DNA from 2 places in the Agrobacterium sp. GW821-FHT14E08 genome. Region 2 is predicted to be linked to the other one. Evidence: predicted binding sites of a transcription regulator. Region 2 holds the regulator's gene; the other holds the start of a gene.
What was found. Region 2 encodes HrcA, which represses chaperone genes, less so after heat shock. Its sites were predicted from a motif close to GTTAGCACTCNCNNNNNGNGAGTGCTAAC; they were not measured.
Positions count from the first base shown of each region.

Region 1: the regulator HrcA is predicted to act here: its motif matches at 6,132-6,160, upstream of groES (co-chaperone GroES).

Region 1 is NZ_JBXAPJ010000002.1:209,864-217,567, forward strand. Features, by position in the region: gene AC1ROR_RS09815 (hypothetical protein) at 10-648, opposite strand; gene ileS (isoleucine--tRNA ligase) at 791-3,694, opposite strand; gene AC1ROR_RS09825 (bifunctional riboflavin kinase/FAD synthetase) at 3,975-4,955, opposite strand; gene AC1ROR_RS09830 (TIGR01459 family HAD-type hydrolase) at 4,998-5,846, opposite strand; gene groES (co-chaperone GroES) at 6,217-6,513, shown strand; gene groL (chaperonin GroEL) at 6,587-7,704, shown strand, end outside.
Region 2 is NZ_JBXAPJ010000002.1:566,903-574,606, reverse strand. Features, by position in the region: gene dnaA (chromosomal replication initiator protein DnaA) at 1-458, shown strand, start outside; gene hemW (radical SAM family heme chaperone HemW) at 681-1,880, opposite strand; gene rdgB (RdgB/HAM1 family non-canonical purine NTP pyrophosphatase) at 1,886-2,530, opposite strand; gene rph (ribonuclease PH) at 2,547-3,263, opposite strand; gene hrcA (heat-inducible transcriptional repressor HrcA) at 3,400-4,491, shown strand; gene grpE (nucleotide exchange factor GrpE) at 4,605-5,240, shown strand; gene ptsN (PTS IIA-like nitrogen regulatory protein PtsN) at 5,328-5,789, opposite strand; gene hpf (ribosome hibernation-promoting factor, HPF/YfiA family) at 5,873-6,445, opposite strand; gene rpoN (RNA polymerase factor sigma-54) at 6,691-7,704, opposite strand, start outside.

The DNA of each region.
Region 1 (7,704 bases), 360 kb from region 2:
GTCATTTTATCAGAAGGGGTTCCACCAGCTCTTGCCGGTGTTGGCGACAGCCGCTTCTTTCTTGCGGCGCTTTTCCTTCTTCTGCTCCGGCTCACCGAGGTCGGTCAGCTGATCCTGCGGAACGCTGCGATATTCGGCTGGCGGATCGGTAAGGAACCGGCGCTGGGCGTTGACGACGGAGCCGCCCTGGGCTTCGGCCTTCGCCTTGCGGAAGGCTTCCCATTTCTGGCTTTCGGTCATCTGGCCGGCGGTGCCGTTACCGGCAAGCAGCGGCGAGCGGTAATGCGGGTTGTTCTTGTTGGCATCCGCCTCGTCGCGAAGACGTTCGCGGGTCTCTTCCGGCGATTCAACCCATTGCGGGTTGTTTTCGCGGTTCGCCATATTCTGCTGCGGCGCGGCCAATTGTTCGGCACGGGACTGGGCAGGAACGACAAGACTGGGGCGCGGGCTGTATTTCAGGTTGCGCTTGCTCTGGTCACCGGTGATCGAGGTTGCGTTGCCGAGATCGTCGACAAGCTGTTCCGCCGCCGTCTTGCCCGTACCGTAGGTCGGGCTCGTGCAAGCGCCCAGCAGCACGCCTATGGCCGTGATGCCTGCAACCGTGCGAAACATGCCCAAACCCTGCGCATTACCCTGCATCGTCTTCATTGAAACCCTTCCAGCCGTCCGTCCCACTTCGCCAGACATCGTCTTTCGGCAGGCGGCAGCCCGCATTGCCGTGCAAATCCGGCCATTTTCAGGCAGGTGTACCGGATGAAGACGCAAAGCGCAATTCATCCGGCCATTTTCCTTATCCGCGCGCGGCAAGCTCCCGCAAGGCGGCCGCATCGCGGGCCGAAACCTCCGGATAGTCCGGGTCGGAACCGACATCGGTGGTGATGCGCCAGGAACGGGCGCATTTTGCGCCTTCCGCCAGTTTCTGCTCGACCACGACCTTTGCCACTTCCGGCAGGCGGAAGCCATCGGCCGGGCCTTCATCACCCACCACCGAAATGGCCGAAGTGATGCAGATTTCGGCGAAATCCTGCCCCTTCAACGCCGCCAGCAGGTCGGCGTCGGCAATGTGCACGACAGGGGCTGCCTCAAGCGAGGAGCCGATGCGCTTTTCGCGGCGCTCGACTTCCAGCGCGCCCGTCACGACCGTGCGAACCTTACGGATCTTCTCCCATTTCGCTTCCAGCGCATCGTTCTTCCACTCCGCCGGGATTTCCGGGAACTGGACAAGATGCACCGATTCAGCATCCGGATAACGCGAAAGCCACGCTTCTTCCGTCGTGAAGGGCAGCATGGGCGCCAGCCACGAGACGAGGCAATCGAACAGCTTCGCAATGACCGACAGCGAAGCACGGCGCTTCAGCGACGACGGCGCGTCGCAATAAAGCGTGTCCTTGCGGATGTCGAAATAGAAGGCCGAGAGCTCGACATTGGCGAAATCCACCAGCGCGCGGGCGATCTTCTTGAACTCGAAACCGTCATAACCTTCACGAACGACGCCATCCAGTTCGGACAGGCGGTGCAGCACCAGCTTTTCCAGTTCCGGCAGATCGGCATAGGCGATCTCCTCGCCTTCATAATGGGCAAGGGTGCCGAGCATCCAGCGGATGGTGTTGCGCAGTTTGCGATAGGCATCGACATTGGTCTGGATGATGGCCTTGCCGAGGCGCTGGTCTTCCCAATAATCCGTGGTCATGACCCACAGGCGCAGGATATCCGCGCCGGCGTCCTTCATGACTTCCTGCGGCGAAACCACGTTGCCCTTGGATTTGGACATCTTCTCGCCCTTCTCATCCATGGTGAAACCATGGGTGACAACGGCGTTATAGGGCGCACGGCCACGCGTCGCGCAGCTTTCGAGCAGCGACGAATGGAACCAGCCGCGATGCTGGTCGGACCCTTCCAGATAGACATCCGCCGGCCACTTCATGTCCGGGCGGTCTTCCAGCGTGAAGGTGTGGGTGCAGCCGCTGTCGAACCACACGTCGAGAATGTCCATGACCTGCTGCCAACGGGCATGGTCGTGGTCATTGCCGAGGAAACGCTCCTTGGCGCCTTCGGCGAACCAGGCGTCCGCACCTTCGGCCTCGAAGGCCTCGAGGATGCGGGCGTTGACGGCCTCATCGATCAGAACTTCACCCTTCTCATCGGCGAAGACGGCGATCGGCACGCCCCAGCTGCGCTGGCGCGACAGAACCCAGTCGGGCCGGCCTTCGATCATAGCGCGCAGGCGGTTCTGGCCAGAGGCCGGAACGAAGCGGGTGTCGTCGATGGCGCTCAGCGAGCGCGAGCGCAGCGTCGTGCCGTCGCCCAGTTCCTTGTCCATATAGACGAACCATTGCGGCGTGTTGCGGAAGATGACCGGCTTCTTGGAGCGCCAGCTATGCGGATAGCTGTGCTTCAGACGGCCTCGGGCAAACAGGTTGTTTTCCGCGATCAGCGCCTTGATGACGCGGTCGTTGGCGTCACCCTTCTTGCCGTTGTCGTCCATGACGCGGGCAGCGCCGCCTTCGGCGGACGGGCCGAAACCGGGGGCGTCTTCGGTGTAGAAACCGTCATCGCCAACCGGGAACGGGATGGCCGACGAAACGCCACGCGCTTCCAGCTCGCGCTGATGCGCGGTCCAGACATCAAAGTCCTCGCGGCCGTGGCTCGGCGCAGTGTGCACGAAACCCGTACCGGCATCATCGGTGACGTGATCGCCGTCGAGAAGCGGTACCGGGAAATCATAACCGAGCGACACCAAAGGATGGGCGCAGGTGATGGCGGCCAGTTCTTCGGTTTTCACGTCGCGAACGAGCTTGAAGGTCAGCTTCGCCTTGGCCGCTGCCTCATCGGCGAGCTTCTTGGCGAAGATCAGCTTTTCGCCCGGCTGCGGACCGAAATCGTTCTGCGCGCTTTCGACTTCGTAGAGGCCATATTCAACCCGCGACGAAAACGCGATGGCGCGGTTGCCGGGGATGGTCCACGGCGTGGTCGTCCAGATGACGACGGAAGCACCAGAAAGAACAGGAGCTGCCTGCACAACCGGGAACTTCACCCAGATCATGTCGCTCTCGACATCGGCATATTCGACTTCGGCTTCCGCCAGTGCCGTGCGCTCGACCACCGACCACATGATGGGCTTCGAGCCGCGATAAAGCTGGCCGGTCCGGGCGATCTTCAAAAGTTCGCCGGCGATGCGGGCTTCGGCGTGGAAGTTCATCGTCGTGTAGGGATTTTCAAAGTCGCCTTCGATGCCGAGGCGCTTGAACTCTTCCGACTGGACCTTGATCCAGCCAGCCGCAAAGTCGCGGCATTCCTTACGGAATTCGTTGACTGGAACCTCGTCCTTGTTCTTGCCCTTGGCGCGATAGGCTTCCTCGATCTTCCATTCGATCGGCAGGCCATGGCAATCCCAGCCCGGCACGTAATTGGCATCGTAACCGCGCATCTGGAACGAGCGGGTGATGACGTCCTTCAGGATCTTGTTGAGCGCATGGCCGATATGGATGTTGCCGTTGGCATAGGGCGGGCCGTCATGCAGCACGAATTTTTCGCGGCCGGCGGCGGAGGCGCGCAGGCGTCTGTAGAGGCCCATCTCCTGCCAGCGCTTCACCGTTTCCGGTTCTTTTTGCGGCAGGCCGGCGCGCATCGGAAAATCCGTCTGCGGCAGATAGAGGGTGGCGGAATAGTCGAGTTTTTCTGCGGTGTCGCTCATAATCGTACCGTTGTTGCGCGCCGTGTCGGTCGCGCCGTCTCAATTTCAAACAGGGCAAATTCGGAAAGCGCCATCACAAATGCCGTGACAAGCGCCAAAATCCCGGACCTTCCGGCTCCTCAGAGCGGGCGGAAGGCCGGGCCAATAATTCGGCCAATCTGATTTTTAAACATCAACCGGTATTGGGACATGGCCGGTTGTTTATGCGGTTTTCCAGCAAAAAGGAAGAGAAAAGCGACAGTAAAATGGGCCGGAATACGGGCTCCCCAGCCCTTCCGGCTCAAAATGCGATCTTCGCATCCACTTCGCTCAGCGGCCGCACGCCTGACAGCATCGCCCTTGCCTCCTCCTCGTCGCGCCTGATCTGCGCGACCAGCGGTTCCAGGCCATCGAATTTCAGCTCGTCACGCAGATGCCCGAAGAAGGACACCGAACAGACCTCGCTATAGAGATCGCCGGAAAAATCGAAGATATAGGTTTCGAGCAGCGCCGCGCCGTTTTCGGTCACCGTCGGGCGGTATCCGAAGCTTGCGACGCCATCGCGGATGGAGCCGTCAGGCCGGCGGAACCGCACGGCATAGATGCCCGCCTTCAGTTCCGTCTCCGGCGCCAGCGCCATGTTGGCTGTCGGGTAACCCAAGGTGCGCCCCAGCTTCTGGCCGCCGATGACTTCGCTTTCCACCGTGAAGCGGTAACCCAGCAATCCGGCCGCACCCGCCACATCGCCCTCGCATAAGAGCGAGCGGATACGGCTGGAGGAAACGACATCCGCACCCTCGTCGCGGAAGGCATCCACCAGTGTCACGTCGAAGTCGTGGCGCTTGCCGGCGGCCATCAGAAAGGCCGGACCACCTTCGCGGCCCTTGCCGAAATGAAAATCAAAGCCGGTGACGACAGCGCTGGCATGGAGCCAGTCGACCAGAATGGATTGGACGAATTCCTCCGCCGAACGCTGCGAGAATTCCCGGTCGAAGGGGTATTCGATCACGGAGCGGAAACCGATGGCTTCGAGAATGCGCGCCTTCAGAGGTGCGGGGGTGAGGCGAAAGACCGGCGTTTCCGGGCGGAACACGGAACGGGGATGCGGTTCAAAAGTCAGTACCAGCGCGGGAACACCACGCGCCTCGGCCAGTTCCAGCGCGCGATCCAGAACGGCGCGGTGGCCGCGATGCACGCCATCGAAATTGCCGATCGCGATGACGCCGCCGCGAAGATTGTCCGGCAGCGGCTCCTTTTTTTCATTGCGATGAAAGACGGTCATGGCAGTCGATCCATTTTTGCGCCAGCTTAAGCCAGACGCCCTTTAAGCAAGACGGGGCATCCACCAGCCGGGAGCCGCGCCCTGCCCCTTGAGATAGGCGTTCAGAAGCGCCTCGTCCGTTTGACCGTTCAGCGTATATTCGGCGGCGTGAATGCCGCCGCTGATATAAAGAAGGTTGAGGCCGCTCGCAATCGCGCCCTTCACATCCGTCGGCATGCCGTCGCCGATCGCGAGCACGCGATCCTTGGGGAAGGCGCCGCGCACTTCTTTCGCCGCCGCGAGGCAGGCTTCGTAGATCGGCATATGCGGCTTGCCGGCAATGCGGACCTCGCCGCCCAGCTGTTCATAATAGGCGGCCATGGCGCCGGCGCAGGGAATGATGCGCTCACCGCGCTCCACCACCAGATCGGGATTGGCGCAGATCATCGGCGCCCCGCGGGCGATGAAGCCCTTGAGCATTTCTGTATAATCTTCCGGCGTTTCCGTCTCGTCATCAAAGAAACCGGTACAGACGACGGATTGCGCTTCCGCTTCGCTAACCCGCTCGACATCCAGACCCTCCAGCAGCGGCAGATCGCGTTCCGGGCCGAGCAGGAAGACTTTTTTCGGGCCTTCCGCGATCAGGCCGCGTGTGACGTCACCGGAGGTGATGATGCGGTCATAGGCCTCATCCGGAACGCCGAGAACGCGAAGCTGGGCAATGACGCCGGGAGCGGGGCGCGGCGAATTGGTGATGAGCACCACCGTCTTGCCGGCCTTGCGCGCTTCGTGCAGTGCAACCGCCGCATCCGGAAAGGCGCTGACACCATTGTGCAGCACGCCCCAGACATCCGAAAGAATAACGTCGAACCCATCAGTTATTTCGCCGAGGGTGAGAATGCGATGGGCCATGAGATGCTTTCCGGATGCGAGAAGAGGGTGTGCGTGACATCGCAAAGCGGGACGCCGATGGCAAGAAAAAAAGCAATGACAAACCTTCCGTCTGCCCGCCCGCCACCGTCCGAACATAAAACCTCGCTAGGCCCGAAAAGGCAGCGAATTGCAAATAGGGTGTGGTTTGCCGCCGTCGCTTAGTACGCAGAAATTTCTGTCATGGAACGCTGATAACCATAGCGCATAAAATTTTTCCGACAGCGCGTTCTTGACTCCGGCAGAACGCCTCCTTATCTCGGCTTCGCTGGCACTCCAACAAGGTGAGTGCTAACACCCATCACGCGAGCCTCCAAGGGTTCGTGAAGTCATTTGATCGAGGGATTAGGCAATGACAAGCACCAATTTCCGCCCGCTTCACGATCGCGTCGTCGTTCGTCGCGTTGAATCCGAAGCAAAGACCAAGGGCGGCATCATCATTCCCGATACCGCCAAGGAAAAGCCGCAGGAAGGCGAAATCGTCGCTGTTGGCTCCGGCGCGCGCGATGAGGCCGGCAAGGTCGTCGCTCTCGACGTCAAGGTTGGCGATCGCGTCCTGTTCGGCAAGTGGTCGGGCACCGAAGTCAAGCTCGACGGCGAAGACCTTCTGATCATGAAGGAAGCCGACATCATGGGTATCATCGGCTGATTTAGCCGAACCCGTCCTTCCTTAAATTTCAAGCCGGACCCTGTCCGGCCATTCGAAACCAGGAGTTTTGAAAATGGCAGCCAAAGAAGTCAAATTCGGCCGCACAGCGCGCGAAAAGATGCTCAAGGGCGTCGACATTCTCGCTGATGCAGTGAAGGTCACCCTCGGCCCGAAGGGTCGTAACGTCGTTATCGACAAGTCCTTCGGCGCACCGCGCATCACCAAGGACGGCGTTTCCGTCGCCAAGGAAATCGAACTGGAAGACAAGTTCGAGAACATGGGCGCGCAGCTCGTTCGCGAAGTCGCTTCCAAGACCAACGACATCGCCGGTGACGGCACCACCACCGCAACGGTTCTGGCCCAGGCCATCGTTCGCGAAGGTGCAAAGGCAGTTGCTGCCGGCATGAACCCGATGGACCTGAAGCGCGGTATCGATCTGGCCGTTGCTGAAGTCGTCAAGGACCTTCAGGCCAAGGCCAAGAAGATCAACACGTCTGAAGAAGTTGCGCAGGTCGGCACGATCTCTGCAAACGGCGAGCGTCAGATCGGTCTCGACATTGCTGAAGCAATGCAGCGCGTCGGCAACGAAGGCGTCATCACCGTTGAAGAAGCCAAGACCGCTGAAACCGAACTCGAAGTCGTCGAAGGCATGCAGTTCGACCGCGGCTACCTGTCGCCCTACTTCGTGACCAACCCGGAAAAGATGGTTGCGGACCTCGAAGACGCCTACATCCTTCTGCACGAAAAGAAGCTCTCGAACCTCCAGGCCATGCTGCCGGTTCTCGAAGCCGTCGTTCAGACCGGCAAGCCGCTCGTCATCATCGCTGAAGACGTCGAAGGCGAAGCTCTTGCAACGCTCGTCGTCAACAAGCTGCGTGGCGGCCTCAAGATCGCTGCCGTCAAGGCTCCGGGCTTCGGCGACCGCCGCAAGGCCATGCTGGAAGACATCGCCATCCTGACCGGTGGTACCGTCATTTCCGAAGACCTCGGCATCAAGCTCGAAAGCGTTACCCTCGACATGCTCGGCAAGTCGAAGAAGGTTTCGATCTCCAAGGAAAACACCACGATCGTCGACGGTGCCGGCCAGAAGTCGGACATCGAAGGCCGCGTTGCCCAGATCAAGGCGCAGATCGAGGAAACCACTTCTGACTACGACCGCGAAAAGCTGCAGGAACGTCTTGCCAAGCTCGC
Region 2 (7,704 bases):
ACGAAATCCTGACCCATGTTGCCAAGAGCGTGACGGCAAGCGGGCGTGAGCTTGAAGGCGCCTTCAACCAGTTGATGTTCCGTCGCTCATTCGAGCCGAACCTCTCGGTTGACCGCGTCGATGAGCTGCTGTCTCACCTCGTCGGAAGCGGTGAGGCCAAACGCGTCCGCATCGAGGATATTCAGCGCATCGTCGCCAAGCACTATAATGTGTCGCGGCAGGAGCTGGTGTCCAACCGTCGTACCCGTGTCATCGTCAAGCCGCGCCAGATCGCCATGTATCTGGCCAAGATGCTGACGCCGCGTTCCTTCCCCGAGATCGGTCGCCGTTTCGGCGGTCGCGACCACACCACGGTTCTCCACGCGGTGCGCAAGATCGAGGAATTGATTTCCGGCGATACCAAGCTCGGCCATGAGGTTGAGCTGCTGAAGCGCCTGATCAACGAAAACAACGCCTAATAAAAGCGGCCTTCGGGCCGCTTCAGCTTTTTGGCAATCATATCCTGACACGCGATGTCATCCTCGGGCTCGCCCCGAGGATTCAACCACGTTTCGGAAAGTCAATCGTTTGCAGATGCTCGGGACAGGCCCGAGCACGACGCGAGGAGAGGTTTTCCTACTGCGTTGTTACCCTCAGCGGCCTCTGGGCCGCTTTTTTATTGGCTTTTCGGGTCCCGCAGGTCAGCAGGCGAGGTCGGCCACCACCGCATCCAGAATGAGCATGCCGGAAGGCGTGCAGCGCAGGCGGGAATTGCCGAGCCTTTCCACGAAACCGTGCTGGAGAAGGAATTCTTCCTTTTCCGGGTCGAGATCGCGGCCGGACAGATCGCTCCAGCGGGCAAGATCGATACCCTCGCGCAGGCGAAGCCCCATCAGCAGCAATTCGTCTGCCTGCTCATCCACGCCAAGCATTTCCTGGTCGACCATGCCGTGGCCTTCCCGCTCAACGGTTTCGAGCCAGTTTTCCGGATGCCGCTCGGTGGCGGTTGCGAGCTTGGAAGCGCCTCTCGTCAGGCGTCCATGCGCGCCGGGGCCAATGCCGGCATAATCGCCATAACGCCAATAGGTGAGGTTGTGGCGGCTTTCCGCGCCGGGCCGGGCATGGTTGGAAACCTCATAGGCCGGCATGCCGTAACGCTCGGTGATTTCCTGCGTCGCCTCATAAAGCACGGCTGAATGCTCTCCATCCGGCACGATGAGCTTGCCTGCCTTGTGCAGCCCGTAAAAGGGCGTGCCTTCCTCAATGGTCAACTGGTAGAGCGACAGATGGTCGACGGCATAGGAAACCGCCTCCTTCAGTTCGGCGTCCCATTCGGCCACCGTCTGGTTCGGGCGGGCATAGATGAGATCGAAGGACATGCGCGGGAAAATCTCCCGCGCCAGCCTTATGGCTTTCAAGGCATCGGCAACATCATGCAGGCGGCCAAGGAACTTCAGGTCCCGATCGTTCAGCGCCTGTACGCCGAGCGAGACGCGGTTGACACCCGCTGCCCGATAGCCACGAAAGCGCTCCGCCTCAACGCTGGAAGGGTTCGCCTCCATCGTGATCTCGATACCGTCGGGCACATGCCAGAAGCGCGAGACGCCATCAAGAAGCGCCCCCACGGTCTGCGGGTCCATCAGCGATGGTGTGCCGCCGCCCATGAAGATGCTGGTGACGACGCGCGGGCCGCTCAATGCCCGCATATGTTCCATTTCACGGAGAAAGGCAGCCGTAAACCGTTCCTGATCTACCGGGCGGTGGCGGACATGGCTGTTGAAATCGCAATAGGGACATTTGGCCGCACAGAAGGGCCAATGCAGATAGATCCCGAAGCCGGGATCGCCCGTATCCGGCAGAAGCGATGCGCCGGGGGCAGAAAAATGATGCTCCCCGACCATCGGGTTCATGCCTCCAGGCAGGTTTCTACGAATTTTTTAAAGGCGCGGGCGCGATGCGACAGCGCTGCCGCGTCACCCGGCTTCCAGCCGTGTTTTTCGTCCGCTGTCATCTCACCGAATGTAGTGTCATAGCCTTCGGGTTTGAAGACGGGGTCATAACCGAAACCGCTCGTTCCGCGCGGCGGCCACACAACAGTGCCCTCCACCTCGCCACGGAAATATTCGACATGCCCATCCGGCCAGGCGAGGCAAAGCACGCTCACGAACCGACCCGTGCGATCTTCGGGCTTTGATGCGCCACGCTCGGCAAGCGCATCTTCAACCTTCTGCATGGCCATGGCGAAGTCGCGCGTGCCATCGGCCGTCTCTGCCCAATTGGCGGTATAGACGCCGGGTGCTCCATCCAGCGCATCGATGACCAGACCGGAATCGTCGGACAAGGCGGGCAGACCCGATGCCTTTGCGGAGGCAAGCGCCTTGATGGCGGCATTGTCCTCAAAGGTGGTGCCCGTTTCATCCGGCTCTTCGAAATTCAGCTCGGCGGCCGACTTGGCAGAGAAGCCGAAAGGTCCGATCAGGTCGGCGATTTCGGCGATCTTGCCCTTGTTGTGGCTGGCGACGACGATCGTTCTGGTATCGAGCTTGCGCATGACGTTTTCCCGTGGCTCAGGCGATCGCCTGTTTCTGAAGGGCGACCAGTTCGCCGCAGCCCGTCTTGGCAAGGCTAAGCAGCGTCAGGAATTCCTCTTCGGAGAAGGGGGCGCCTTCCGCCGTTCCCTGAACCTCGACGATGCCGCCGGAGCCGGTGATGACGAAATTCGCGTCGGTCTCAGCGGAGGAATCCTCCAGATAATCGAGATCGATAACCGGCTGTTTTGCGAAGATACCGCAGGAGATCGCCGCGATATGATCCTTGAGGACCTTCTCGACCTTGATCATGTTGCGGGTTTCCATCCACTTCAGGCAATCATGGAGGGCTATCCATGCGCCGGTGATGGAGGCGGTGCGTGTGCCGCCATCGGCCTGAATGACGTCGCAGTCGATGCTGATCTGGCGCTCCCCGAGCGCCTGCAAGTCGACCACCGCACGCAGCGAGCGGCCGATGAGGCGCTGGATTTCCTGGGTGCGGCCGCCCTGCTTGCCGGAAGCGGCCTCACGCTTCATGCGCTCATGGGTGGAGCGCGGCAGCATGCCGTATTCGGCGGTGACCCAGCCCTTGCCGCTGTTGCGCAGCCACGGCGGCGTCTTTTCCTCGAGGCTTGCGGTGACGAGCACATGCGTGTCGCCGAATTTGACCAGACAGGAGCCTTCGGCATGTTTCGAGAAATTGCGCTCGAAGGAAACCTTGCGCATCTGATCGGTTTTTCTGCCTGAAGGCCGCATATGATCCACTCTCCATGTTGGTTCCTGCCTTCTAAGGCGAGGCCCGGGCATTTGCAAAGCCAATTTCCGTTTTGCCGCGGCGGCGCGACGCATTATATTGATGCAAACAGGATTTGGATGACAAAGAACGGACGAGATGGGCTTTTCTGCACCGCTTTCAAAAGATCAGGCATCGCTGCTGGATGAACGGTCGCGGGAGATTTTCCGGCGCATCGTTGAAGGTTATCTCGACACGGGTGAACCCCTGGGGTCGCGCAGCCTGTCGCGGCTGCTGCCCATGTCGCTCTCGCCGGCTTCCGTCCGCAACGTGATGAGCGATCTGGAGGAGCTGGGCCTCATCTATTCGCCGCATATCAGCGCCGGACGCCTGCCCACCCAGACGGGACTACGCTTCTTCGTTGACGCCTTCATGCAGGTGGGCGATCTGCCTGCTGAGGAACGGGCAAACATCGACCGGCAGATCGGCCCGGTCGCCGGCCACGAGCAATCGCTGGAAGGGCTGCTGACGGAGGCGAGCCGCATGTTATCAGGCATGTCGCGCGGCGCTGGCCTCGTGCTGACGGCCAAGAACGACGTCATCCTCAAACATGTGGAATTCATCCGGCTGGAACCCACCAAGGCGCTTGCCGTGCTGGTGGGCGACCACAATCAGGTCGAAAACCGCATCATCGAGTTACCTGCGGGCATTTCCTCGTCGCAATTGATAGAGGCGGCGAATTTCATCAATGCGCATCTGTCCGGCCAGACGCTGCAGGAGTTGCGAACTCAGTTCCAGAGGCAGCAGGCGGAGTTGCAATCGGAGCTCGGCACGCTGGCGCAGGATCTCATCGAGCGCGGCCTGGCCGTCTGGGCGGGCGACAATGAGGAGGGCAAGCTCGGCCGCCTCATCGTGCGCGGGCGCTCCAACCTGCTTGAGGGTCTCGCCGGCGAGGAAGACATTGATCGCGTGCGCCTGCTGTTCGACGATCTCGAGCGCAAGGAAAACCTCATCGAAATCCTCAATCTCGCGGAAAGCGGCTCGGGGGTCAGGATTTTCATCGGTTCGGAAAACAAGCTGTTTTCGCTGTCCGGTTCCTCGCTGATTGTCGCGCCCTACCGAGATGAGGAAAATCGCGTTGTGGGTGCGGTCGGCGTCATTGGTCCCACCAGGCTCAATTACGCCCGTATCGTGCCTATGGTGGACTATACCGCGCAGATCATGGCCCGCCTTTCCCGCAAGCAGAGATAGGATAAGCCCGCAAGGCCAGAGAATGCGGCAAGCTTTTCGCCGCAAGCCTTGATTTTTGCCCGTCAAACCTCGATATCGGGCGCAACCAACAACATTCAAATCTGGAGAACGTCATGACCGACGATACAAAAAAGCCCGGACCTGACGCTGATGTCGCCGAAGAGTTTGTCGAACCCACGCTTGCCGGGGAAGAGCCGTCTGAAATCGCCGAACCCGATCCGGTCGAGCTGCTGAAGTCTGAAAATGCCGATCTGCGCGACAAGTTCCTGCGCCTCGCGGCCGAAATGGACAATCTTCGTCGCCGTACCGAGCGTGACGTCAAGGACGCCAAGTCCTATTCGCTCGCCGGTTTTGCGCGCGACATGCTCGCCGTTTCCGATAATCTTCGCCGTGCTCTCGAGGCCATTCCCGACGAACTCAAGACCAATGGCGAAGCTGGTCTCAACGGCCTGATTGAAGGCGTGGAAATGACCGAGCGCTCGATGCTGTCGACGCTGGAACGCCACGGCGTCAAGAAGATCGATGCCGAAGGCCAGAAGTTCGACCCGAATTTCCACCAGGCCATGTTCGAAATCCCCAACCCGGCGGTTCCGAACAATACCGTGGTTCAGGTGGTTCAGGCCGGCTTCACCATCGGCGACCGGGTCCTGCGCCCCGCCATGGTTGGCGTCGCCAAGGGCGGCCCGAAAGTTGAGATATCCGCATCGGCCGAGCCGGGCACGTCTTCTCTCAATGAAAAGGATGCCTGAGGCATTCTCTTCTTACCCCAATAAAAAACGCGCCTTCAGGGCGCGTTTTTTATGTCATGAAAACTGAGGCCAGCAGGGAAGCGGCGATCAGGCCGCCGTCGCCTGCTCCTGATTGAGGAAGGCGTAGATTGCCGTATCGGAATCGGTGGCGCGCAGCTTGGCCACCAGTTCGGGGTCGCGCAGGGCGCGCGCAATTCTGGACAGGGCCTTGAGGTGATCCGCGCCGGCGCCCTCGGGCGCGAGCAGCAGGAAAACCAGATCGACCGGCTGGTCGTCCAGTGCTTCGAAATCAACCGGCGTTTCAAGGCGTGCGAAAACGCCGGTGATCTGATGGATGCTGTTGAGCTTGCCATGCGGAATGGCGATGCCGTGGCCCACACCGGTGGAGCCGAGCTTTTCACGCTGGAGGATGACGTCGAAAACTTCCCGTTCCGAGACTCCGGTAATTCTGGCTGCCTTTGCGGCCAGCTCCTGAAGCAATTGCTTTTTGGAATTCACCTTGAGGGCGGGAATAATCGCATCTTGTTGCAGCAAATCTGCCAACGCCATTCTCTTTTTCCTTCATGCCATCGAGACGATGTGGGAGGCAGATACGCTTTCGCGCCCTGCCTCCCACAGTCCTGTCAGACTGTTCAGCTCTTGATCGTTTCCGCGTCGATCCAGCCGATATTGCCGTCATGACGTCGGTAGACGATGTTGAGATATTCCTTGCCCGGGCTGCGGAAGAGCAGAACCGGTTCGTCCGTCATGTCGAGCGCCATCACGGCGCTGGCAACGGACATTGTCTTTATCTGTTTCGAACTCTCTGCCACGATGGTGGGTGCGTAATCTTCAGGGACCTCGTGATCCTCATCGGGAATAGCATCCATCACCGTATAGGCGATTTCCGGCATCACGCCATTTGCGCCGCTATGATGATCTTTCAGCTTGCGCTTGTAACGACGCAGGCGCTTTTCAATCCGCTCTGCGGCGGCATCGAAACTCGCTTGCGGATCATTTGCCTGACCCGCCGCATGCAATACAACGCCCGTATCGAGATGCAGCTTGCAATCGGCGGCAAAACGCGATCCCGACTTCTCCACGGTCACTTGGCCTGAATACCCCCCATCGAAGTATTTGGTAACCGCCAGACCTATATTGTCCTCAATCCGCTGACGGAAAGATTCACCGATCTCCATATGTTTACCAGATACACGCACACTCATGGAAATTTTCCTTTTTGTAGTGATTTGCGAGTACCAGCTTACGTCAAGCCGCGCGCGCATCCAAGCGTTTCGAAGACCTTAAAAAGCCCCCATTCGAATTTTACGCCCATGGACGGTGGAGATGAATCCGTTACAAATGACCTTGCTTACGTGTGCGGCGGGCTTCTAGCCCCTGGCGTGGCAAGAGTCAATGGTGCAGCCGGGATGCGGCAGCCGAGCCCTGAAAACGTGATCGCTTTCGCTGCTCAGTAGGCTGAGGCCCTCGCCAGCGCTTTCTTTTCCCGGCGCCTTTGCACGGAGGAGGGGATGTTCATCGCCTCGCGATATTTGGCGACGGTGCGGCGGGCGAGATCGATGCCGCTCTTTTTCAGATTGTCGACGATATCGTCATCGGAAAGCACGGCGTCGGCAGACTCCTGCGCGATCATGCCCTTGATGCGGTGGCGCACCGCTTCCGCCGAATGGCTGTCGCCGCCTTCCACGGAACTGATCGACACGCTGAAGAAATATTTGAGCTCGAACAGACCGCGCGGCGTCAGCATGTATTTTTTCGACGTCACGCGGCTGACGGTGGATTCATGCATCTTGATCGCATCGGCCACCGTCTTCAGGTTCAGCGGGCGCAGGTGATCCACGCCATTGACGAGAAAGGCGTCCTGCTGGCGAACGATTTCGGTTGCCACCTTCATGATGGTGCGGGCGCGCTGGTCCAGGCTGCGGGTGAGCCAATGGGCCGTCTGCATGCACTCGGCCAGAAAATCCTGATCCTCGCCCTGACGAACCTTGTGCCGTGAGACCTCGGCGAAATAGGTCTGGTTGATGAGCACGCGAGGCAGCGTTTCGGGATTGATTTCCACAAGCCAGCCGCCTGTGGAAGAGGGGCGCACGATGATATCGGGGACGATTGTCTCCGAAACGGTCGAATCGTAGCCCGCGCCGGGGCGTGGATTGAGTGTGCGGATTTCCGCCAGCATGTCGAGAAGGTCTTCTTCATCGACGCCGCAAAGTTTTTTCAGGGCCGCAAAGTCCCGTTTGGCCAGAAGTTCCAGATTGTCGACAAAGGCCCGCATCGCCGGATCGAGCCGATCTTTCTGGGCGAGCTGGATTGCCAGACATTCGCTCAGCGAGCGGGAAAACACGCCCGGAGGATCAAAGCCCTGAAGGGTTTTCAAAACCTGCTCAACAGCGGATGGGGTTGCTCCCAGCCGTTCGGCGACATCATCCACAGCGTCCGTCGCGATATAGCCGGTTTCGTCGAG